One region of the Dethiobacter alkaliphilus AHT 1 genome, then DNA from elsewhere that is predicted to be linked to it. Evidence: riboswitches for the same ligand, from Rfam matches in the RefSeq annotation. Region 1 holds a riboswitch; the other holds the start of a gene.
What was found. A riboswitch is a leader RNA that binds a small molecule or an ion and turns the genes downstream of it on or off. The one in region 1 is predicted to bind cobalamin.

Region 1 (10,063 bases):
AAGTGATTTTAGCCGTTGTATTGGCGGTAACTCCCTGAACAATACGGTCGGCTTCAATTACAGCCACCGTCATCCCTTCACTCTTTAACAGCCAGGCACACGTTATGCCGGTGATACCACCGCCAATGATGGCCACATCCACTCTTATATCCTCATTTAGTTTGGGGTAATCTGTTTGCCGCGTTGAAGCCAACCAAAAAGACTGGGGTTGTTGATAAGATTGTGTTGTTTCAGACTTATTCATATGCCGCCTCCTGAATTATGAAATCATCTCTATTATTGCTCACAACGCAGATTAATATTGAGTATTTAAAAAGCCATGCTCAAAAACTGAGCATGGCTTTTGCATGTAATCTAGTATAGGCCGGGCGGCAATTCCTGCACGAAAAGGAAGACCAGAATGGCAACTATATAGCAATAGATGGCAAAATAAAGCAGGCGGCCTTTCTTTAAGAAGTCAATCAGCCAGACAATGCCGATCCAGGAAAAAACAAAGGTAACCACAAAAGAAACAAACAAGGCCTCAACACCGATGGCGGCCCACATATCAGAGGAGAGCTCACCCAGTGCCAAAACCGTGGAGCCTAAAATCACAGGTATTGATAACAGAAATGAATAGCGTACTGCCGTATCACGGTCCAGGCCTGCCCATAAAGCGGTTACCAAGGTAGACCCGGAGCGGGAGATACCGGGCAGCACCGCCACTGTCTGGCCAAGGCCCACGATAACCGAGTCCATGAAAGTCATATGTTCCTCTCTGCGGTCACCATACTTGGTGAATCGTTCGATAATTATCAAAGCGGTGCCGGTTACAGCCAGGGCCCCGGCAATAAATGCGGGAGTCTTCATGGCCTCCTCTACAGCGCCCTTAAGCAGGACACCTAATCCACCGGTAATTACTGTAGCAATAATGATATAAAGTCCAAACATAAACTGAATGCTGTTTTCCGTGTTCTTTTCCCGGAAATATGAGAAGAACCCGATTACCACAGCGACTAATTCCTTACGGAAATAAAGCATTACGGCAAACACCGAGGCAATATGCAAATAGATTTCAAAAGCCAGGCCCGGGAAATTATAGCCTAAGAGTAGCTCTGCAATAATAATATGGGCCGTGCTGGAAATAGGCAAAAACTCTGTAATTCCCTGGACAATACCGAAAATAACTGCTTCAAATAAGTGCAAAAAATCACCCCCAAAAACCAAATTGTACATACCTCATCAGAATAACATGTTGTGCGGGAGCAAGCAAGCAAAAAAAAATCCCTTCCGGGTTTAGGAAGGGTTGGCAAAAGCCGAAATTTATGGGTTTACAGGTCTAACAAATTAAATAAACAAGTTTCAAGCTTGTTTATTGCCTTTTTGTGAACTGCGGTAGTGGAAAAAGGCAGCAATAAAAATGAATGCGGATACGGCAAGCAGAACCCGGGGCAACATGGGCTCCGGTTCATTTAGCTCTGCCCCATATAACCAGCTGGCGCTATGGCCCACACCATCATTGGCTTCAATCCGGGCCACGGGTAAGCTGGTATCGTACTCAAAATATCCTTCGGAGGTTACATTTCCCTGTTCCAGTACCTGCCGGTCTTCATCATAGAGGATAACATCTGCAGTTTGCGCCACTGTGTCGTCGTCAAAAACCACCTGAATCAGGCCGGATTCCACCGGCCTGATTAACATGCGGTGCGCATAGGCCGAAGTTGTGGTTAACAGCAAAACTATAAGTATTGTTATTAAAGTGACGGTCCTTTTTCTAAGCATTATATGCCTCCATTAGAGTACTTTAGTCTTTCTCTGTGCAAACCGCAGCAGCTGATTTGCTTCCGCCGGTGTGCGTGGAGCCATGTCGGTGCCGCTAAAAGCTGTGGCTAGCATGGGAACATTAAGGCTGGCCTCAGTCATTAAATCTTTGTCCTGCAGTAATTCCGCAGTACCTTCCGCCAACACCTGCCCTTTGGACAGGATAATCACGTGGTCCGCCCAGGCATAGGCCATATCTACGTCGTGGGTGGTGATAATAATTGTACATTTCTGGTGAAACAGTTTCTCCAACAGGTCCATAAGCTGGGCGGCAAAACGGGGGTCCAGCCCTGAGAACGGTTCATCAAAGATCAGCAGTTCCGGTTCCATGGCCAGTACTCCGGCAATGGCTACCCGTTTCTTCTGGCCCAAACTTAAGTTATAGGGAGGCTTATCGGCCAAATCGGTAATTCCGGCCAGTTCCATGGCACGCCTGACTCTTGAGTTTACCGTCTGTTCATCCAATTCCAGGTTACGGGGTCCAAAGGCCACATCTTCAGCCACAGTTGTGGAAAAAAGCTGATCTTCCGGAGTATCAAAGAGCATTCCGGCTAACTGCCGGATTTTCAGCACATGCTTTTTATCCACCGGATAATAGCCCATCACGGTAACACTTCCGTCCTGAGGCAGAAGCAAACCGTTTAAATGCTGCAAAAGAGTTGTTTTACCGCTGCCGTTGGCACCAAGCAGAGCTACACGCCTGTATCTGGGAATGGACAGGGAAAGGTTATTGAGGGCTTTTGTTCCATCGGAATATGAATAGTTGAGATTTCTGATTTCTACCGCTTTCAACCCAACCACCTCCATTCCACTATGATTACTGACAATGACAGCATTAGCACAAATCCACATTTAATAATATCCCTCTTGGTAATAGGCTGAGGGTCTCCGGTATGTAACTTACCGGCAAAACCACGGGCAGCCATGGCCCGATAGACAGATTCGGAACGATCCACCGCTTTTAAGAGCAGGCCCCCGGCCATTTCACCATATACGGCCAAGGAACGTTTACTTAGTTTAGGTTGAAAAATTCTTGATGCCAGAGCCCGTTGTGTATTGGCTACCTGCTTTTTAAAAAGAAACACATAACGGTAGGCTAAAAAGAGAACCGACACCATCACCGCCGGCAGGCGCATATGGGCCAGGCCGTTAAAATAGCTTTGTACCGACTGGGTTCCCAGAAGCACCGACATTACGGCAATGGAAGTGAGCGTTTTAAAGACAATAAGACCGGCAAAGGTTACCCGCTCCGGATCAGGGGGAAGGCCTCCTCCCAAAGCCACCGGTGCAGCCATTAACAGCAAGAACGGCACAGCCCACATCATGCGGCACAATAAGGTACGCAGCGGCAGGCCTGCACTAATGGTGGCCAAAAGCACCAGGGTGTAGAGCAAAATAAGTAAAGGCAATGATTGCACACTTACCACACTGAAGACAAAAAGTATGGCTGCCAACGTCTTTGTCCGCGGTTCCCAGTGATGCGCCCATGAGCTTCCCTGTGAGAAGTCAGCACATTTTCCATGGTTGGTTCCCATAATTTAAAATCTCCTTTAGCCTGACTGGGCTTTGTTGTCTGCAAGGCCCAATAAACCCGGCCTGGACCGATAAAGAAAGTTAATGGCAAATCCGGTAACTACTGCTTCCACAATCATTAGCGGTGTATATCCTATGAGCAGAATATTTACAACAGAAAACTGGCCCTCTGCAAATAACTGATCTGTAATAAGCAATAAAAGGACTAACAGCAAAACACAGGCCATAACGCCTATCCCACCTACCAGGGCAGCGCGGGTAAAAACCGACAGGCGCTTAAGGACATAAAACAGTTTAGCGGCAATTAATGCCGGCACAGCTACTAAAATCAGGTTAACCCCCAGAGTGGTTAGGCCCCCGTGATTAAATAATAATGCTTGCAATAATAAGCCGATAAAAATGGCAATGGGTGCTTTAACACCAAGCATAATACCTAAAAGGCCCGCTAAAAGCGGATGAACCGACGTAGGCCCTACCGGCACACTGATGAGGGAAAAGACAAAAAATGCACCGGATAAAAGGCTAAGCCGAGGGATCTCTTCTTCTTTGGTGTTTTTTACCGCATAAACCAGGCTGACCCCGGCAGCAGCTGCCGCCGCACCGGCCACCGGCAAACTTACTACTCCATCAGTAATATGCATATAAACCATTCCTTCCAAAAAGCTTTGCAAAACCTGGAACAAATTGGGGACGGACCTTTTTTAGCACAAAGCAACTAGGGCTTTGCTGGGTGCAGGGGTCAGGGGTGATAAATTCCTGCGAACAAAAGTAAAACCTTAACCATAGGTTGGTTAAGGCTTTAGTGGCAGGCAAAACATACTTCCCGCTTCGTAAGACACCCCCTATGCGCGTAGGTCCAGTGGCTAAACGAAACAAGCAGGTCTACTGGCTTAGGTTCATCGTTTTCTTCCGCCTTCCCAGCCTTTGGGGCCAGTGGCCTGATGGAAGAAAACTCGCCTTTACAGTGGCGGCACCGCACCGGATTCTAACCGGTTTCCCTTTAACCTGATTTGAACTCAGGTCACTTGCTTCTATTTATCCTTATTCAGTTCTACCGGTAGGAACTTATAACGCTTCGCAGTTTGCGAAGCTGCTAAGGAAACCGGTATGGAAAGGCACGCATTGCGGAAACCGAATAGGCGTGACTTTCTTACGTTTTAACATTATTCGACCATTGTTTAATTATTCCTGCCAAGTGATGTAAAGAACTTTAGAAAAAGTGAAATGAATCTCTTTTATCGTTGTGGATATGATAGTGCAGTAGAAGTATCTGCCATTTTATTCCGTAAGCGGAAAGGAGTCCATATGGAAGTTGTAAACCGTGCTATTATCGTCTATGCCTGGTCTTTAATTCTTTTGCGCCTGATGGGTAAAGGGCTGACTTTTCAGCAAAAACCCTACGATTTTGTGGTGATGATGCTCATTGGTTCTGCCTCGGCAGCGCTGATTGTTAACCGGGACGTACCGTTGATTAATGCGCTGGCTGCTTTGGGTGTGCTGGCAATTATGCATACTGTAATTAGCCTTAGCACACTAAACAATCTACTAAAAGGGTTTATCGGCGGCCGGCCCGATCTGGCTATTCGTAACGGGAGAATCGTCAAACAAAATTTAATTAAAAATGCCATTAACGTGGAACAACTGATGGCAGCCCTTCGCAATCAGGGGTACAGGCGTATTCATGATATCGAGTTTGCTATTCTGGAACCAAACGGCCAGCTGTCGGTGATACCAAAGTCACAGGTGCGGCCGGTTACTCCCAAAGATTTGCAAATTAGCACCGTTTATGAGGGAATTGCCACCCCGTTGGTGGTGGAAGGTCAGGTGCTGCGGCAAAACCTGTTTGGCGCCGGGCTTGATGAAAACTGGCTAAAAGCAGAGTTGACAAAAAGAGGGATACGGGGAACGGATGCGGTACTCCTTCTGCTGCTGGATACCGACGGCAGCCTCTATATTGCAGAGCAGCCTCCCCTTAACCCCTTTAAAGCATTTTTTGTGGGTGAGGGCAAAGATAAGCGGCAAGGCAACGATCCTGATATGTAGGAAGACGCTCTTATCTGAAAAACGAAGCTCGCATTATGCGGGCTTCGTTTTTTTCTGATCCTCTGCAACAATATTATTCTGCCAGCCAGTCAATCTCCAACTCAGCAAGCTTACTGATGGTGGGCAGGCCCTGTTCATTTAATCCGGCCATCTGATAGTAGACCTCTCTGGCTTGGGTAAATACGGCTTCATTAAGCTTTTCGCCCCTGCGGGGTCCGTTTGTAATACCGTCGTAAACCCTCGGCGGCAGTACATCGTCGCTGGAGGTGAATCCTTCCCGTCCGTTGAAAGACCTCATCATCACCGATGCCCTTTCACCTGCTTTAAGCATCTCCCACATACTGATGTTCCAGCCGGTTACCGCTTCAACCAGCTGTGCCAGTTTTTCCAGCGACACAATACTTCGTGAAGCATAACCAAAGATACATACGCCCAGGCAGTCATACATTATGGTCATTAAATGTGTATAGTAGATAAGTTTTGCCTTCTGAGCCGAAAGCTCATCGGCCGGTACCGGCTCAGCAACTCCCAGTTGAGCAATGGACTGCATACCGCTGGAGCCTTTTTCAGTATATAGCGTGTCGTGTTGGGCAAACCAGTGGTCTGCGCCATGGCTGGAAATGGCATATTGTAGCGCCAGGCCTGCCTTTACCCTGGGGTCATGGGCTGGAAGTTCCTGTTTTTTTACCTGCAGCAGAAAATTTTCTGTTTCTTTACCCAGTTGCTGCGCCAGACGGTATGAGCCCAGTGCCAGGTCCTTACCAAAACCTTCCTTGAAGGCGGTCATGCGTATCAAATCCAGTAAAATATCTTCATTACCGAAGGTTAGTTCTATACCCCCGGTATCTTCTTTTGTCAAAAAGCCTTTTTCATAGCACTCCATGGCAAAGGAAATGGTCATTCCCAGGCTCATGGTATCCAGCGTATAACGGTTGCACAGCTCATTTGCCTTAGACACCAGTTTGATATCACCAATCCCCAGATTGGAACCCAGACATACCAGAGTTTCATATTCGGGGCCGCCCAATGCGGGGTTGATGGGCATCTCACTGTCCTTGCTCTCCACTACCCGCTTGCAGCGCACGGGGCAGGAAAAACAACCTTTACGTTTAATCAAAATCTTTTCCAGGCTCTGGGCACCTATTTCTTCTGCCCGGTCAAAAACACTCTCTTGCCAGTTCTTTGTTGGTAATGAACCATTGGCGTTCATGGTTGTGATACCGCCTGGTGTACCGTTCCAGTAAAGGCCATAGGCCAGCGCGTGGTCTTTTAAGTTTTTTGCTACCCAACGTGACAAATCTTTGGGAAACTCCTTATCGTAACAAGGAACATTTTCACTTCCCTTAACCACAATGGCTTTAAGGTTTTTGGAACCCATCACAGCCCCCAAACCATTGCGGCCGTTGAAATGTCCTAACTCGTTTACGATGTTAGCCATAAGCACCTGGTTTTCTCCACCGGGGCCGATTTGTAACACCCGGGTACCTTCTCCTTCAGCCTGCTCCAAAGCATTTTGTGTTTCCAGCGTATCTTTACCCCAGACAGCCGCCGCGCTTTTTATCTTCACTGCACCATCTGCAATATTTACATAAACAGGGTCTTTTGCTTTTCCCCTGACAATAATAGCATCATAACCTGCTTTTTTTAACTCAGGCCCCCAAAAGCCACCGGCCTCCGACTTGCCGATGGTATCTGTCAGCGGAGACTTGGCGCAAACAGTATAGCGGGGAACAGCGGGGCCAAAAGAACCGGTAAGAATTCCTGTGGCAAAAATAAGCACGTTATCCGGAGACAACGGTTCGGTGTGGGGAGTAATATTCTTTAGTGCAAAATAGGTGGCAATACCCGGCCCACCCAGATACTTTCTGTAAAAATCCTCACCCATCTTCAGAACATTATGGGTACCGGCAGTCAAATCAATCTCCAAAATCTTCCCGGTATAACCGTAACTCATCTGCATCCTCCTCTCATTAACCGCCGCCAAACAGCGGGTACAAATCTACCCGATCATTGGCCTTAATCTCAGTATCTTTATCGGCAAGCTTTTTGTTTACTAAAACAACACCAATAATTTCCGGCTCAATGCCTATGGCCGCCAGCACGTCCCTTACTTGCCACCCGTCCAAAATCTCAAGCTCTGTCTCAGGCCCTTGGCCCGAATACGTATCCAAAAAGTTGTGTAAAAAAACCCTGATGACTTTCATATTAACCCCTTCCGCCATCCGAGTATTTATTAAGTCCTATAAAGATTATACGACACATAAAACAAGGTTCCTACCCCCATTTTAACATGGACAAAAGGGACAGGTTCATTTGTCCCACAGGAACACGGAGGACTCTGCAATGACGGGCAAGTCAATTGCCTCAATTTCAACGGCGAATTTGAGATAAAATCACCTGTCCCCTTTGATTCGTGGACACTTTAACCTGTCCCTCTGTCCACAAAAAGAGGCTGCCAGCATGTTTGATATGCTTACAGCCTCTTTACTTTCGTTTATTGTTGTTTGTATTTGGGTTCCTGCTGCTGGATATACTGCTGGCGCTGCTGCAATGTTTGCAGGGCGTTGTCCATGTTTTGAGCCAGCTGCTCAAAAGTTTTCTTCGCCTCGGGATCCTGGGTTTCCAATGCAAATGATTTCATGGTGGCGGCAGCACTTTGCACGCCGGAGATAGCCTGCTGCAGTTGAGTACCTACTGTCACATATCTCACCTCCTATGCTGATTATCCCTTGGGTTTAAAAATCAGGGAAGCTATGAAGCCAAAGATGATGGCGGCGGAGATACCGGCACTGGTAACTTCAAAGATTCCGGTTAGAACGCCCACCAGGCCGTTTCTCTCCGCTTCACCGAGAGCACCGCTTACCAGGGCATTACCGAAGCTGCTGATGGGAATGGAGGCGCCGGCCCCGGCAAACTGAATCAGGGGCTCATAAAGCCCCAAAGCGCCTAATACGGCGCCGGTTACCACCAGCGTTACGGTGGTATGGGCCGGTGTAAGTTTAAAGATATCCAACAATATTTGTCCCACAACACAAAACAGACCGCCAACCACAAAGGCTATGAGAAAATCCATAGATTCCTGTCTCCTTTATCTTTCAATGACTACGGCGTGCGCCACACCGGGAATGCTTTCTTTTTGCTGGAAAGAAAGTGGAGATAGAAGAGCCCCTGTGGCTACCACCAGAATTTTGTTCAGCTCACCTTTTTGCATGCGTTTAAGAAAGTGGCCATAGGTTACTGTGGCGGAACAGGCACAGCCGCTGGCGCCGGCAATCACCGGTTGGTCATCTTTATAGATGATCAGGCCGCAGTCCGTTAGCTTTTCTTCAGGGATGTCTGTGCCATGTTTTTTGAATAAATCCACAGCTATCTGATGCCCCACTTTACCCAGGTCTCCCGTGGCAATCAAATCGTAGTGGGAAGCGTCAACACCCAGGTCGCGAAAATGTGATTCAATGGTATCCACTGCGGCGGGAGCCATGGCGGTCCCCATGTTGAAGGGGTCGGAGATACCCAAATCCACCACACGGCCAATGGTGGCAGCAGTCACTTTTGGGCCTTCGCCGCTTCGTCCTACCACAGCGGCACCGGCGCCGGTTACCGTCCACTGGGCGGTGGGGGGCAACTGTGCTCCGTATTCAGTGGGATAGCGAAACTGTTTATTTACAGACCCGTTATGGCTGGAGGTGCCTGCCAGAGTATATTGGGCGCCGCCGGCATTGGTTACAAAGGAGGCCAAGGCCAGTCCCTCCATGGCGCTGGAGCAGGCACCAAAGATGCCTAAGTAGGGAATTCCCAAAGTCCTGGCAGCAAAGCTGGAAGAAATAATCTGATTCATCAGGTCACCGCTAAAGAAGAAGTGAATATCTTCTTTTTTCAGGCCCGCTTTATCAATAGCCTTTTCACAGGCCTGCTCCAGGAGCTTTTTTTCCGCCTTTTCAAAACTTTTTTCACCCAGCCACATGTCATCATGTAAAATATCAAAATCATCGGCCACTGCACCGTTTGCTTCAAAAGGGCCGCCCACCGCTGCGGCACCAAGGATTACCGGCTTATTTTCAAATACCCAAGACTGGTGTCCTTTTAGCATTACATTCCACCTAACTTTTCAATGGTTATGCGGATGATGGCCAAAACAAAAGCAGAGAAGACGCCAAAGGTGATAACTGGTCCGGCAATTTTAAACATGTTGCCGCCTACACCCAATACGTATCCTTCGCTGCGGTGTTCAATGGCGGCAGAGGCCACCGTGTTGGCAAAACCCGTTACCGGAATAATGGTGCCTGCGCCGGCATATTGGGCGATATGGTCATAAACTCCCAGACCGGTCAGCAAAGCTGCGATCATAATCATGGTGGCTACCGTGGGATTGCTGGCCGAGACTTCGGTAAAGTTGAAATAGGTCATATAAAACCAGTGAAAAAACTGGCCTATGGTGGAAATTAAGCCTCCTACCAGAAAAGCACGCAGGCAATTGGTAAGTACCGGCCGTTTTGGCTCGCGTGCCTTGGCCAGAAACTGAAACTCCTGTTGTGGCGGTGGCGCTTTTTTGAACTTTTTATTGGACATTTACTTACCCCCTAACGCAACAGATACGGACGCAACTCTTCTGTCAGACTATGTATCCTCTGCGCATTTTCACTAAACATATCCCTTGCCTGTTGGTCCTGTGTTTCATAAGCATACT
Region 2 (10,063 bases), on a different contig from region 1:
GCGGCCTCTATTGGGCTGTGACCGGTACATTGAAACAGTTTGTGCAAAAACGGCTGAATTTTACCGGGGAACCGGTTTTTACCATTGACCCGGACTTTAGTTCCCAACCTGTTTTTGCAGTAAAGCTTGATACGGTAATTGCACTGCGCATCGGCCATTTTACCGTGATGGGGCCGTTGTTATTATGGACCATAATTCGAGGGGGTAGAAAAAAAGATGAGTGAACATCCTATTCAGGGCCTGATGAAGACCGCCATGGAAAACATTAAAGAAATGGTGGATGTTAATACCATTATCGGCGATCCGGTGGAAACGCCGGATGGAAGTATCATCATCCCCATATCCCGGGTTTCTTTTGGTTTTGCCGCCGGCGGCAGTGAGTTTGAAAGTGATGATGACGACGATAAAAAACATGAGGGCAGCGATTTACCCTTTGGCGGCGGCAGTGGCGGCGGGGTTTCTGTGCAGCCCGTGGCGTTTCTCATTGTAAACAAAGGCGGACAGGTACGAATGCTGCCGGTGGATCGCCATGCCATGCTGGATCGTCTCTTTGACCTGGCGCCTCAGCTGGTAACCCAGCTGCAGGGGATGATGAAAAACGGCGGTGGCGACAACAATAACGGTGATATGAATTATCAGATCTAACAACTTCGGCAACTTAATTTGAATGAAAGGTCGTTATGTCCGACCTGACCCCAAATTTAATCTCATATTCTTTAAGCCATGCGAATAAAAATTAGCATGGTTTTTTTCATGCCTTTTTGTACTGGCAGATAATTATACGCCACGCTATTTGACGAAGCCAGTATTGTAAAGTGCGCTTTTTAGGAGCTAAATAAGCGTGCTTTTCTGAGTGAATAAGTGGGAGGGGAAAGAATGAGAAAAATACTGGCAGTTTTGCTTTTATTCTGCCTGTTACTGCCTGCCGGGCTGGCAGTTGCTATGGAGACGCCGGACGTTACGGCGCGGGCGGCGGTACTGCTGGATCAGGAAACGGGGCGTATTCTGTTTAGTAAAAATGCCCATGAGAGGCTGCCCATGGCCAGTACCACTAAAATAATGACGGCAATTTTGGCCATTGAATCGGGCCGTCTGGATGAGATGGTAACGGTGAGCGAATACGCTTCGCTGGTGGAGGGATCCGGGGTTGACCTGGATGCCGGAGAACAGAAGACTCTGGAGGAGCTTCTATATGGACTAATGCTGCGCTCCGGCAATGATGCCGCCACCGCCATTGCCGAACATCTGGCCGGGTCGGTGGAAAAATTTGCCCGTCAGATGACCCGGCGCGCCGGAGAACTGGGGGCTGCTCAAACCCGCTTTGAGAATCCGCACGGCCTGGAAGCGGAAAACCATTATACCACCGCTTATGATCTGGGGATTATTGCTGTTTATGCCATGTCCCTCCCCGAGTTTCGGGAAGTGGTGGCCACTTCGGAGAAGAGAATCTCCTGGACCGGCAGGCCATATGACCGCATTTTATATAATCAGAACAAGCTTCTAGACATGTATGAGTATGCCGACGGTATAAAAACCGGCTGGACCACCCCGGCGGGACGCTGCTTTGTAGGTTCCTCCAATAAGGATGGCTGGGGACTGGTATCCGTTGTTCTTAATGCGCCGCAAATGTGGGAAGACACCATTGAGTTGATGGAGTTCGGATATTCGTATTATCACTGGGAGCCGCTGGTGGAAGAGGGACGTCACTTAAAGACCGCTCAGGTTGAGCGGGGAACGGCGGACCGGGTCACTCTGGTGGCGGGAAATGATTTGGGACTGCCGTTAAAAGAAAACGAAGCCGACGTTTTACGCTATGAGTTTAACGTGGCGGAGCCACTGCGGGCGCCGGTTTCTGCCGGGGATGAAGTGGGCACCATGGAGGTTTATTTCGGCACTCAGCGTATTGCAGAAGTGCCCCTGGTTGCGGCAAGCGATGTAGGTCGCCGGGGATTGTTTGGAGCGCTCAGAAACTTCTTTGGCCGCTTATTTTAATGCGGCAGCAGCAATTACTTAATGGGCGGTGGCAATTTTGGTTAATCTGATTTGGTTTGGAATGATGTTTGCCGGGCTGGTGGTGGCGGCCATCACCGGACGAATAGAAGCGGTAACAGAAGCTGTTTTTTCTTCGGCGGAGCAGGCGGTTACGGTGGCCTTTTCGCTGATTAGCATCATGACCTTCTGGCTGGGGATGATGAAGCTCATTGAAAAAAGCGGCATGATTCACGGAATTGTAAAGCTGCTCAGGCCGCTGGCTGTTTTTCTTTACCCGAGAATACCCCGGGACCATCCGGCCATGCAGGCCATCCTGATGAATATGAGCGCCAATATGCTGGGGATGGGCAGTGCGGCCACACCCTTTGGTTTGAAAGCAATGGAAAAACTGCAGGAATTAAATAAAGATCCGGAAACCGCATCGGATGAAATGTGTACATTTCTGGCCGTCAACACTTCCAGCCTCACCATTGTACCCACCACGGTGGTGGCACTGCGGGCGGCCACCGGTTCCCTAAACCCCACGGAAATTATCGGCACAACGGTCATTGCCACCCTCTGCTCCACCATCGTGGCCATCACAATGGATAGGATTCTGCGCCGTTTCTTCAAAAACGGCCCAAAAGGGGGGAAACGGTAAATGCTTCAGGTAATCACCCAAACCATGGCGGCGTGGATTATCCCCATGTTTTTATTTGTCGCTCTGGTTTATGCGGTTATTAAAAAGGTAGATGTGTTTGATACATTTGTGGAAGGTGCCAAGGACGGTTTTGCCACTTCGGTGAAGCTTATTCCCTTTTTGGTGGCCATGCTGGTGGCCATCGGGTTGTTGAGGGCTTCCGGTGCGCTGGATTTGTTTATCGATTTATTAACTCCGCTGTTGGCGCGGTTTAATATTCCCGGCGAGGTGGTACCCCTGGCCATTATGCGACCCCTGTCAGGCAGCGGTGCCCTGGGTATTACCGCGGAAATCTTTAACTCCCACGGCCCCGATTCCTTTGTGGGGCGCATCGCATCCACCATGCAGGGCAGCACCGACACCACCCTGTTTGTGCTGACGGTGTATTTTGGTTCGGTGGGTATCCGGCGGACCCGCCATGCCCTGGCGGTGGGGCTGTTGGCCGATTTTACCGGCTTTATTGCCGCCATCATTGTCTGTACCATGGTTTTCGGCTAAAACTTGCACCATGCTCCCTCCTGCGGTATGATGAAAAGAAAAGACAGGAGGAATACATATGAATCTCAAGGAGAAACTACAGGAGCTGAATCTGACTTTGCCGGAGGTGGCCTCCCCGGTGGGAGCTTACCTGCCGGCGGTTCGGTCCGGTTCCTACATTTATACCTCCGGTCAGCTTCCGCTGGTGGGAGGCAGTTTGCGTTTTAAGGGAAAAGTGGGCACCGATGTTAGCGAAGAGGAAGCCTATGAAGCGGCCCGGATTTGTGCCTTAAACGCTCTGGCTGCCGCAGCCAGTGCGGCCGGCGGCGCGGATAAAATCCTGCGGGTATTGAAGGTAACCGGGTATGTCAACTGCTACCCGGATTTTACGACTCAGGCCAAGGTCCTAAACGGAGCTTCCGATTTGCTGGGCAAACTGTTTAGCGACGGGCATGCCCGCGCTGCGGTAGGTGCCATTGCCCTGCCTCTGGATACACCGGTTGAAGTGGAAATGATTCTGGAAATCACAGAGTAGCCGCTTTGGTCATAACATAATACATACTTCAGGATGTATTATGTTATGGATTGTTAAAGGGGGTTTACGGCTTGGGCAGTGTGCTGGTGATTGGCGCCGGTTGGGCAGGGTGTGCAGCGGCGCTGGCCGCAGCACGGCGCGGCGCAGAGGTGACACTTCTGGAGCGTACCGATCAGCTGCTGGGAACCGGTCTGGTGGGTGGTATCTATCGCAACAACGGCCGGCTGACGGCTCTGTTGGAAGCAGAGGCGCTGGGGTGCGGCCACCTTTTTGAGGTGATGGACCAGGCTGCCCGCCATAAAGATGTGGAATTTCCGGGTCATAGCCATGCAGCACTCTATGATGTGGGCCAAATAGAATTTTTGGTGCGTCGACACCTGCTGGCTGCGGGTGTGCAGGTGCGGACATCCGCCCGGGTCACCGATGTCCGGATAAAAGAAGACCGTCTTACCCAGGTAGAGCTGGGAGAAGCAGAAAGCATCACGGCAGATATCTTTGTTGATACCACCGGTTCCGCCGGCGGCATCCATAACTGCGGCCGTTTTGGTAACGGCTGTGCCATGTGTGTTATCCGCTGCCCGTCTTTTGGCCCCCGTGTCAGCGTGGCGGCCAAGGCCGGTGTGCTGGAGATTATGGGCATGCGGGGTGAGGGACGCCCGGGCTCCATGAGCGGTTCCTGTAAGCTTTGCAAGGATTCGCTGGATTCCGCTTTGGTTAAAAAGCTGGAAACCAATGGGGTGGTGGTGATTCCGCTGCCTGCAGTTTTGCGCCATGCGGAGCTGGAAAACAAGGCCTGCCAGCAATATAACCTGCCCGCCTTCAAAGAAAATCTGGTGCTATTGGATACGGGCCATGCCAAAATGATGAGCTCCTACTTTCCCCTGGATTTATTACAGCAAATCCCCGGACTCAGCCAGGCCCGCTATGTGGATCCTTATGCGGGCGGTATGGGTAATTCCATCCGTTTTACTGCGGTGGCTCCGCGGGATAACCGGCTTAAGGTGGACGGATTGGATAATCTGTTTTGTGCCGGTGAAAAAGCGGGTTTTTTAGTAGGCCATACCGAAGCGGTGGTGACCGGTTCTCTGGCCGGATTTAATGCGGCGGCAAAGTCTGACGGCGCTAAATTGCTTACTTTGCCCGACAGCCTGGCCTGCGGAGATATTATTGCCTATAGCAATCCCAATCGGCAAAAAGAGCGGCCGCGCATGCAGCGTATCACCTTTTCCGGCGCCGAATACTTTGCCCGCATGCAAAAACGTGGTTTATATCTGACGGACCGGGATACAGTCCAAGGTCTGGTAAAAGAAGCTGGTCTGATAAATATTTTCAGTAAATAAGAAAAGAGGGGTAGCGGTGGAAATCAGGCTGCAGAAATTTTTATCCATGGCCGGTGTCTGCTCCCGCAGAGCCGGAGAGAAGCTGATAGAAAGCGGCCGGGTAACCGTAAACGGCAGCCGGGTGACGGCCATGGGAGTTACTGTGGACCCGGAAAATGATGTGGTGGAAGTGGACGGGCGCCGCGTTAAAGTACAACAAAATAATGAATACATTTTATTGTACAAGCCTGTGGGCTATGTCACCACTTTAAAGGATGAGTTTGGTCGTCCCACGGTAAAAGAACTGGTGGCGGATATTAAAACCCGGGTTTACCCGGTGGGTAGGTTGGATCTGGATACCAGCGGCCTCCTTTTGCTCACCAATGACGGAGAGTTGGCCAATCAACTGACCCATCCGTCATTTGGCGTAGAAAAAGAATATCTGGCCAAGGTCCATGATACCCCCAAAAAAGAAGCGCTGGAAATTCTGGCCAAAGGAGTCAGGCTGGATGACGGCATGACCGCTCCGGCCAAAGTGCAGCTGGTAAAAAGCGGACGGCTCACCTCCGTTGTTTCCCTGATTATTAAGGAAGGGCGCAACCGTCAGGTGCGCCGTATGCTGGAAGCGGTGGGACATCCCGTTGTTTCGCTGAAACGTGTCCGCTTCGGCCCTCTGACGCTAAGCGGTTTACAGGAAGGCCGCTGGCGCCGGCTGGAGCCGCGGGAGATAGAGCAACTCAGACGGGCTGCGGGCGCAAAAAGATAGTTGCCTAAACCTGACGGATTTGATAGAATTAAATAAATCCATACCGGACGATGGAACAGGTGCCCTGTTTAGGGGTAAAAGGGAATCAGGTTAAAGGCCTGAGCGGTCCCGCCACTGTAACCGTGAGTCTGCGGCAATTGCCACCCTTTTGGGGGAAGGCGCCGCCAGGCGATGATCGGAAGCCAGGAAACCTGCCTGTGCCAGCCGTATCGTGCCCTCGGGTCAAGGGAAACGTACGTTTATTTGTACATTCTCAGAGCCTGAAGCGGGCGCTGGGATTTTTTTGTTTTATAATTAAAGGGGGAAGAAAGAAAAATGCTGAGAAAGAACAAATGGTTGATTTGGGGTGTTGTTTTGCTGGTTTCACTGGCCCTTTTGGTGGGCTGTGGCGACAACAACGGTGAAAACAATGGGAACAATAACGGTGAGGAAGAGGCTGCAGATAACGGTACTGAGGAAGCTACTTATCCCATGACTTTTGTGGATGACACCGGACAGGAAATGGAAATTACCGCCGAGCCCCAACGTATTATTTCCCTGACTCCAAACCTTACTGAAACTTTGTTTGCGCTGGAATTGGGTGACAGAGTAGTAGGTGTGAGCGATGAATGTAACTATCCTGAGGAAGCGCTGGAAGTGGATCAGGTCGGGAGTGCGTGGGGCCTTAACCTGGAGGCAATACTTGCTCTGGAGCCGGACCTGGTGGTTGCGTCAGGGCAGACACCACAGGATGCGGTGGACCAACTGCGGGAAAACAACCTTACCGTAGTTGTTTTTGCTCCCAGAACATTAGATGATATTGAAGAGATGTTTAGGCAGGTAGCTACCGTAGCAGGTGTTCCTGAAAATGGTGTGGAACTGGCAAATGAGATGAGTGACGGCCGGGAAGCCTTCAGTCAAAAAGTGGCTGCCGAAGAAGGTGAGCGCCCCACAGTGTTTGTAATGATTGATGAAAATCTTTATACCGTTGGCAGTGGCGAATTTATGAATGAGATGATTAACAATGCCGGTGGTATTAATGTTGCAGAAGATATCGGTGCGGGCTGGCCGCAGATTTCCGAGGAAGAATTCCTGCAAATTGATCCTGAAGTCATTATCAGTTCTTTTACACCACGAGATGATATTCTGGCCAATAGCAACTGGCAGGGAATCAACGCGGTGCAAAACGGCCGGGTTTACAATATTAATGATGACGTAGTAACCCGTCCGGGACCGCGCATTGTAGAAGGTCTGGAAGAGCTTTACAATGCTTTCTATGAGTAAGCCATGAAACGAAGAAATATCTTTTTGACCTTTGGAGTCCTGTTTGTCATGCTTGGGCTGACTCTGATTTTGGCCATCGCCATCGGTGCGGTGGCCATCCCTCCGGGGGTTACTCTGCAGGTCCTGCTGTCCCGGATTGGTTTGGGCGATATCAGTGGTGTGTCGGGTTCCACCGTGGACATTATCTGGAGGTTACGCTTGCCGCGGGTGATTCTCGGTATGCTGGTGGGAGCTTCTTTGTCTTTGGCGGGAGCTACTTTCCAGGGATTGCTGCGCAACCCCCTGGCAGACCCTTTTACCATCGGTGTTTCCAGTGGCGCAGCGGTGGGAGCAACCATTGCCATACTTCTGCGGCAATTAGGTGTTCTGTTTTTCCCACATATGCTTCCGGCCTTTGCTTTTGTGGGGGCTTTTCTGGCCATGTTCTTTATTTATAATCTGGCCAAGATTGGAGGCCAGGTGCCGGTGGTAACCCTTTTGTTGGCCGGGGTTGTGGTTTCCAGTTTTCTTTCTGCCATTATTTCTCTGATTATGGTTTTTTCCGGGCAGAATATGCAGGGTATTTTTTTCTGGCTTTCCGGCGGGCTGATGATGCGCTCCTGGACCGAAGTCTGGTTTGTGCTTCCCTATCTTTTGGTGGGCTTTTTAGTATTGTTTTTCTACGCCCGGGAGCTGAATATTTTATTGATGGGAGAAGAGGCCGCCCTGCACCTTGGTGTGCGGGTTGAATTTACCAAAAAATTGTTATTGGTCATAGCGTCGCTGGTAACGGCAGCCGCCGTTTCCGTCAGCGGCATGATTGGTTTTGTGGGACTGATTGTACCCCATGCGGTCCGTATTGTTTCCGGGCCCGATCACCGGGTGCTATTGCCGGCTTCGGCGCTGGTGGGAGCAATCTTTCTGGTCTGGGCCGATGTTTTTGCCCGCACAGCGGTGGCGCCGCAGGAAATCCCGGTGGGGATTATTACCGCTTTTGTAGGGGCGCCGTTTTTTATTTACCTGCTCCGTAAAAAGAAGAAAGATATTCGTTTGTGAGGAAATTATGAGAATAACCATTGACGATTTGCATTTTGCCTACGGAGAAAACAAAATATTACAGGGAACCAGCTTTGAGGTGCCGGAGGGTTCTTTTGTGGGCATTATCGGTCCCAACGGCAGCGGCAAAACCACCCTTTTAAAAGTCTTGTCCCGTATATTGGCCCCCTCAGGCGGCAGCGTGCTGCTTTCGGGCCGGGAGTTGGCCGGATTTGCCCAAAATGAGCTGGCTAAAACCATGGCCGTGGTGGCACAGGATACCACCGCGGGCTATTTGTTTTCTGTGGAAGATGTGGTGATGATGGGCAGGGCCCCGTATCTGGGCCGCTTTCAAAGTGAATCTTTAAAAGATTATGAGATTGTGCGCCAGGTGCTGGAGATGACCGGGTGCCAGCATTTGCGGGAGCGCTCCGTTACCGAACTAAGCGGCGGAGAGCGCCAGAGGGTGATGATTGCCCGGGCTTTGGCCCAGCAGCCCAAAGTCCTCTTATTGGATGAGCCCACGTCTCATTTGGATATCGGTTACCAGCAGGAAATTCTGGATTTGGTGAAACGGCTTTCCACGGTGGAGGGGCTGACGGTGGTGGCGGTACTGCATGAATTGAATCTGGCGGCCTATTACTGCAACGAACTGGTGCTGGTGAGCCAGGGAAAAATCGCCGCCTGCGGTCCTCCGGCTCAGGTGCTTACCGCGGAGAATATTCAGGATGTGTACCGCACCCGGGTGTTGGTCACGCCCCATCCCGTTTTGGGGACGCCCACCATCTCACTTTTGCCCCATGTGCACCACCGGGCCCAAAAAGATAAACGGCGCGTCCATTTAATTGCCGGCGGCGGCTGCGGTGGGGAGCTGATGCGTGATCTCACCGAAGCCGGTTTTACTGTGTCTGTAGGCGTCTTGAATGTGGGCGATACCGACTGGGAAGCGGCCCGGGCTCTGGATTTACCGGTGGTGGCGGAAGTTCCCTTTTCCCACATTTCCCAAGAAAGGCACGCCGAGAATCTTTCGCAAATAAAAGAAGCCAGGGCTGTTGTCCTGGCGGAAGCCCCCATCGGGGCCGGTAATTTGCTTAATTTGCAGGCGGCACAAGCCGCTTTGGAGATGAAAACTCCTGTATATATCCTGGAGGAAAAAGCCCAGGCAGACCGTGATTTTACCGGCGGTGAAGGCCTGCGGCTGCTGCAGTCCCTCAAAGAACAGGGGGCGGTAACAGTCCCGGAAAAAGCCGCTCTGTACCGCAAACTAAAAGAATGTTTCCCTTCAGGTGACTGTTTCGATTAGTTCACTGATATAGCGGGCGCGGCCGTAAACCAGCAGGATGTCGCCATACTGCAGGAAATCCCGACCCCGCGGCGCGCGGATCATGGTGCCGTCCACCCGGCGGATAGACAGCACAATAACATTGCGGTCCCGCAGTTTGGTTTCTCCCAGGGATTTGTCAACCCAGGGCCCGTCAGGATTGGAAAGATGAACTTCGGCCACGCTGAAATGCTCGTCGATTCGCAGCAGTTCTTCCACTGTTCGTTTTTGCAGATAAGGCTGATTTTCCAACCGTTTTTCCAGGTGATGGTCCAGGAAGTTAACTACCCGGCTGTTTCGGGACAGCAAATATACTGCGGCCAGAAAAGTAACCAGCACAAAGACGTCTTCCGGGCCGGAGAGGCCTTTGCCTAAAATGCGTACCAGAATAGAAATAATAAAGGCCAGGGCCAGGGTGCCGGAAATCATGAGGAAAATGGCGATTTTGCGCCTGACGGGATGACGGACCACCAATTCCGCCTCCGAGGTGGTATAGCCGGAGGAGGTAATGAGGGAGATGGCCTGAAAGCGGGCGGTTTCCCGGTCCAGGCCGGTTATTACCAGCATGACGGTGGAAACTTCAATAATCAGAAAAAGCAGGATAAAAATTAAAAATAACAGCGGCAGTTCACCTAACAATGTGTACACCTCCGCTGTTATCTTACCCAAAAAACAAAGCTCTAAAGTCTCTTAAGAA

Region 2: linked by a shared signal. The riboswitch ahead of DEALDRAFT_RS03395 (ABC transporter substrate-binding protein) and the one ahead of DEALDRAFT_RS00320 (CbiM family transporter) in region 1 are both predicted to bind cobalamin.

What each region holds. Positions count from the first base shown of each region.
Region 1 is NZ_ACJM01000001.1:56,747-66,809, reverse strand. It holds gene DEALDRAFT_RS00345 (FAD-dependent oxidoreductase) at 1-244, opposite strand, end outside; gene DEALDRAFT_RS00340 (undecaprenyl-diphosphate phosphatase) at 355-1,185, opposite strand; gene DEALDRAFT_RS00335 (hypothetical protein) at 1,342-1,761, opposite strand; gene DEALDRAFT_RS00330 (energy-coupling factor ABC transporter ATP-binding protein) at 1,774-2,601, opposite strand; gene DEALDRAFT_RS00325 (energy-coupling factor transporter transmembrane component T family protein) at 2,589-3,335, opposite strand; gene DEALDRAFT_RS00320 (CbiM family transporter) at 3,351-3,983, opposite strand; cobalamin riboswitch at 4,192-4,377, opposite strand; gene DEALDRAFT_RS00315 (DUF421 domain-containing protein) at 4,639-5,376, shown strand; gene DEALDRAFT_RS00310 (aldehyde ferredoxin oxidoreductase family protein) at 5,450-7,330, opposite strand; gene DEALDRAFT_RS00305 (MoaD/ThiS family protein) at 7,347-7,580, opposite strand; gene DEALDRAFT_RS00300 (DUF1657 domain-containing protein) at 7,871-8,077, opposite strand; gene spoVAE (stage V sporulation protein AE) at 8,099-8,449, opposite strand; gene spoVAD (stage V sporulation protein AD) at 8,465-9,466, opposite strand; gene spoVAC (stage V sporulation protein AC) at 9,466-9,945, opposite strand; gene DEALDRAFT_RS00280 (DUF421 domain-containing protein) at 9,957-10,063, opposite strand, start outside.
Region 2 is NZ_ACJM01000003.1:26,146-36,208, reverse strand. It holds gene DEALDRAFT_RS03435 (DUF2953 domain-containing protein) at 1-224, shown strand, start outside; gene ytfJ (GerW family sporulation protein) at 217-645, shown strand; gene DEALDRAFT_RS03425 (D-alanyl-D-alanine carboxypeptidase family protein) at 877-1,992, shown strand; gene DEALDRAFT_RS03420 (nucleoside recognition domain-containing protein) at 2,030-2,632, shown strand; gene DEALDRAFT_RS03415 (spore maturation protein) at 2,633-3,169, shown strand; gene DEALDRAFT_RS03410 (RidA family protein) at 3,228-3,683, shown strand; gene DEALDRAFT_RS03405 (FAD-dependent oxidoreductase) at 3,755-5,023, shown strand; gene DEALDRAFT_RS03400 (pseudouridine synthase) at 5,040-5,768, shown strand; cobalamin riboswitch at 5,809-5,981, shown strand; gene DEALDRAFT_RS03395 (ABC transporter substrate-binding protein) at 6,084-7,031, shown strand; gene DEALDRAFT_RS03390 (FecCD family ABC transporter permease) at 7,035-8,066, shown strand; gene DEALDRAFT_RS03385 (heme ABC transporter ATP-binding protein) at 8,074-9,348, shown strand; gene DEALDRAFT_RS03380 (TrkA C-terminal domain-containing protein) at 9,328-10,005, opposite strand; gene DEALDRAFT_RS16390 (4Fe-4S binding protein) at 10,057-10,063, opposite strand, start outside.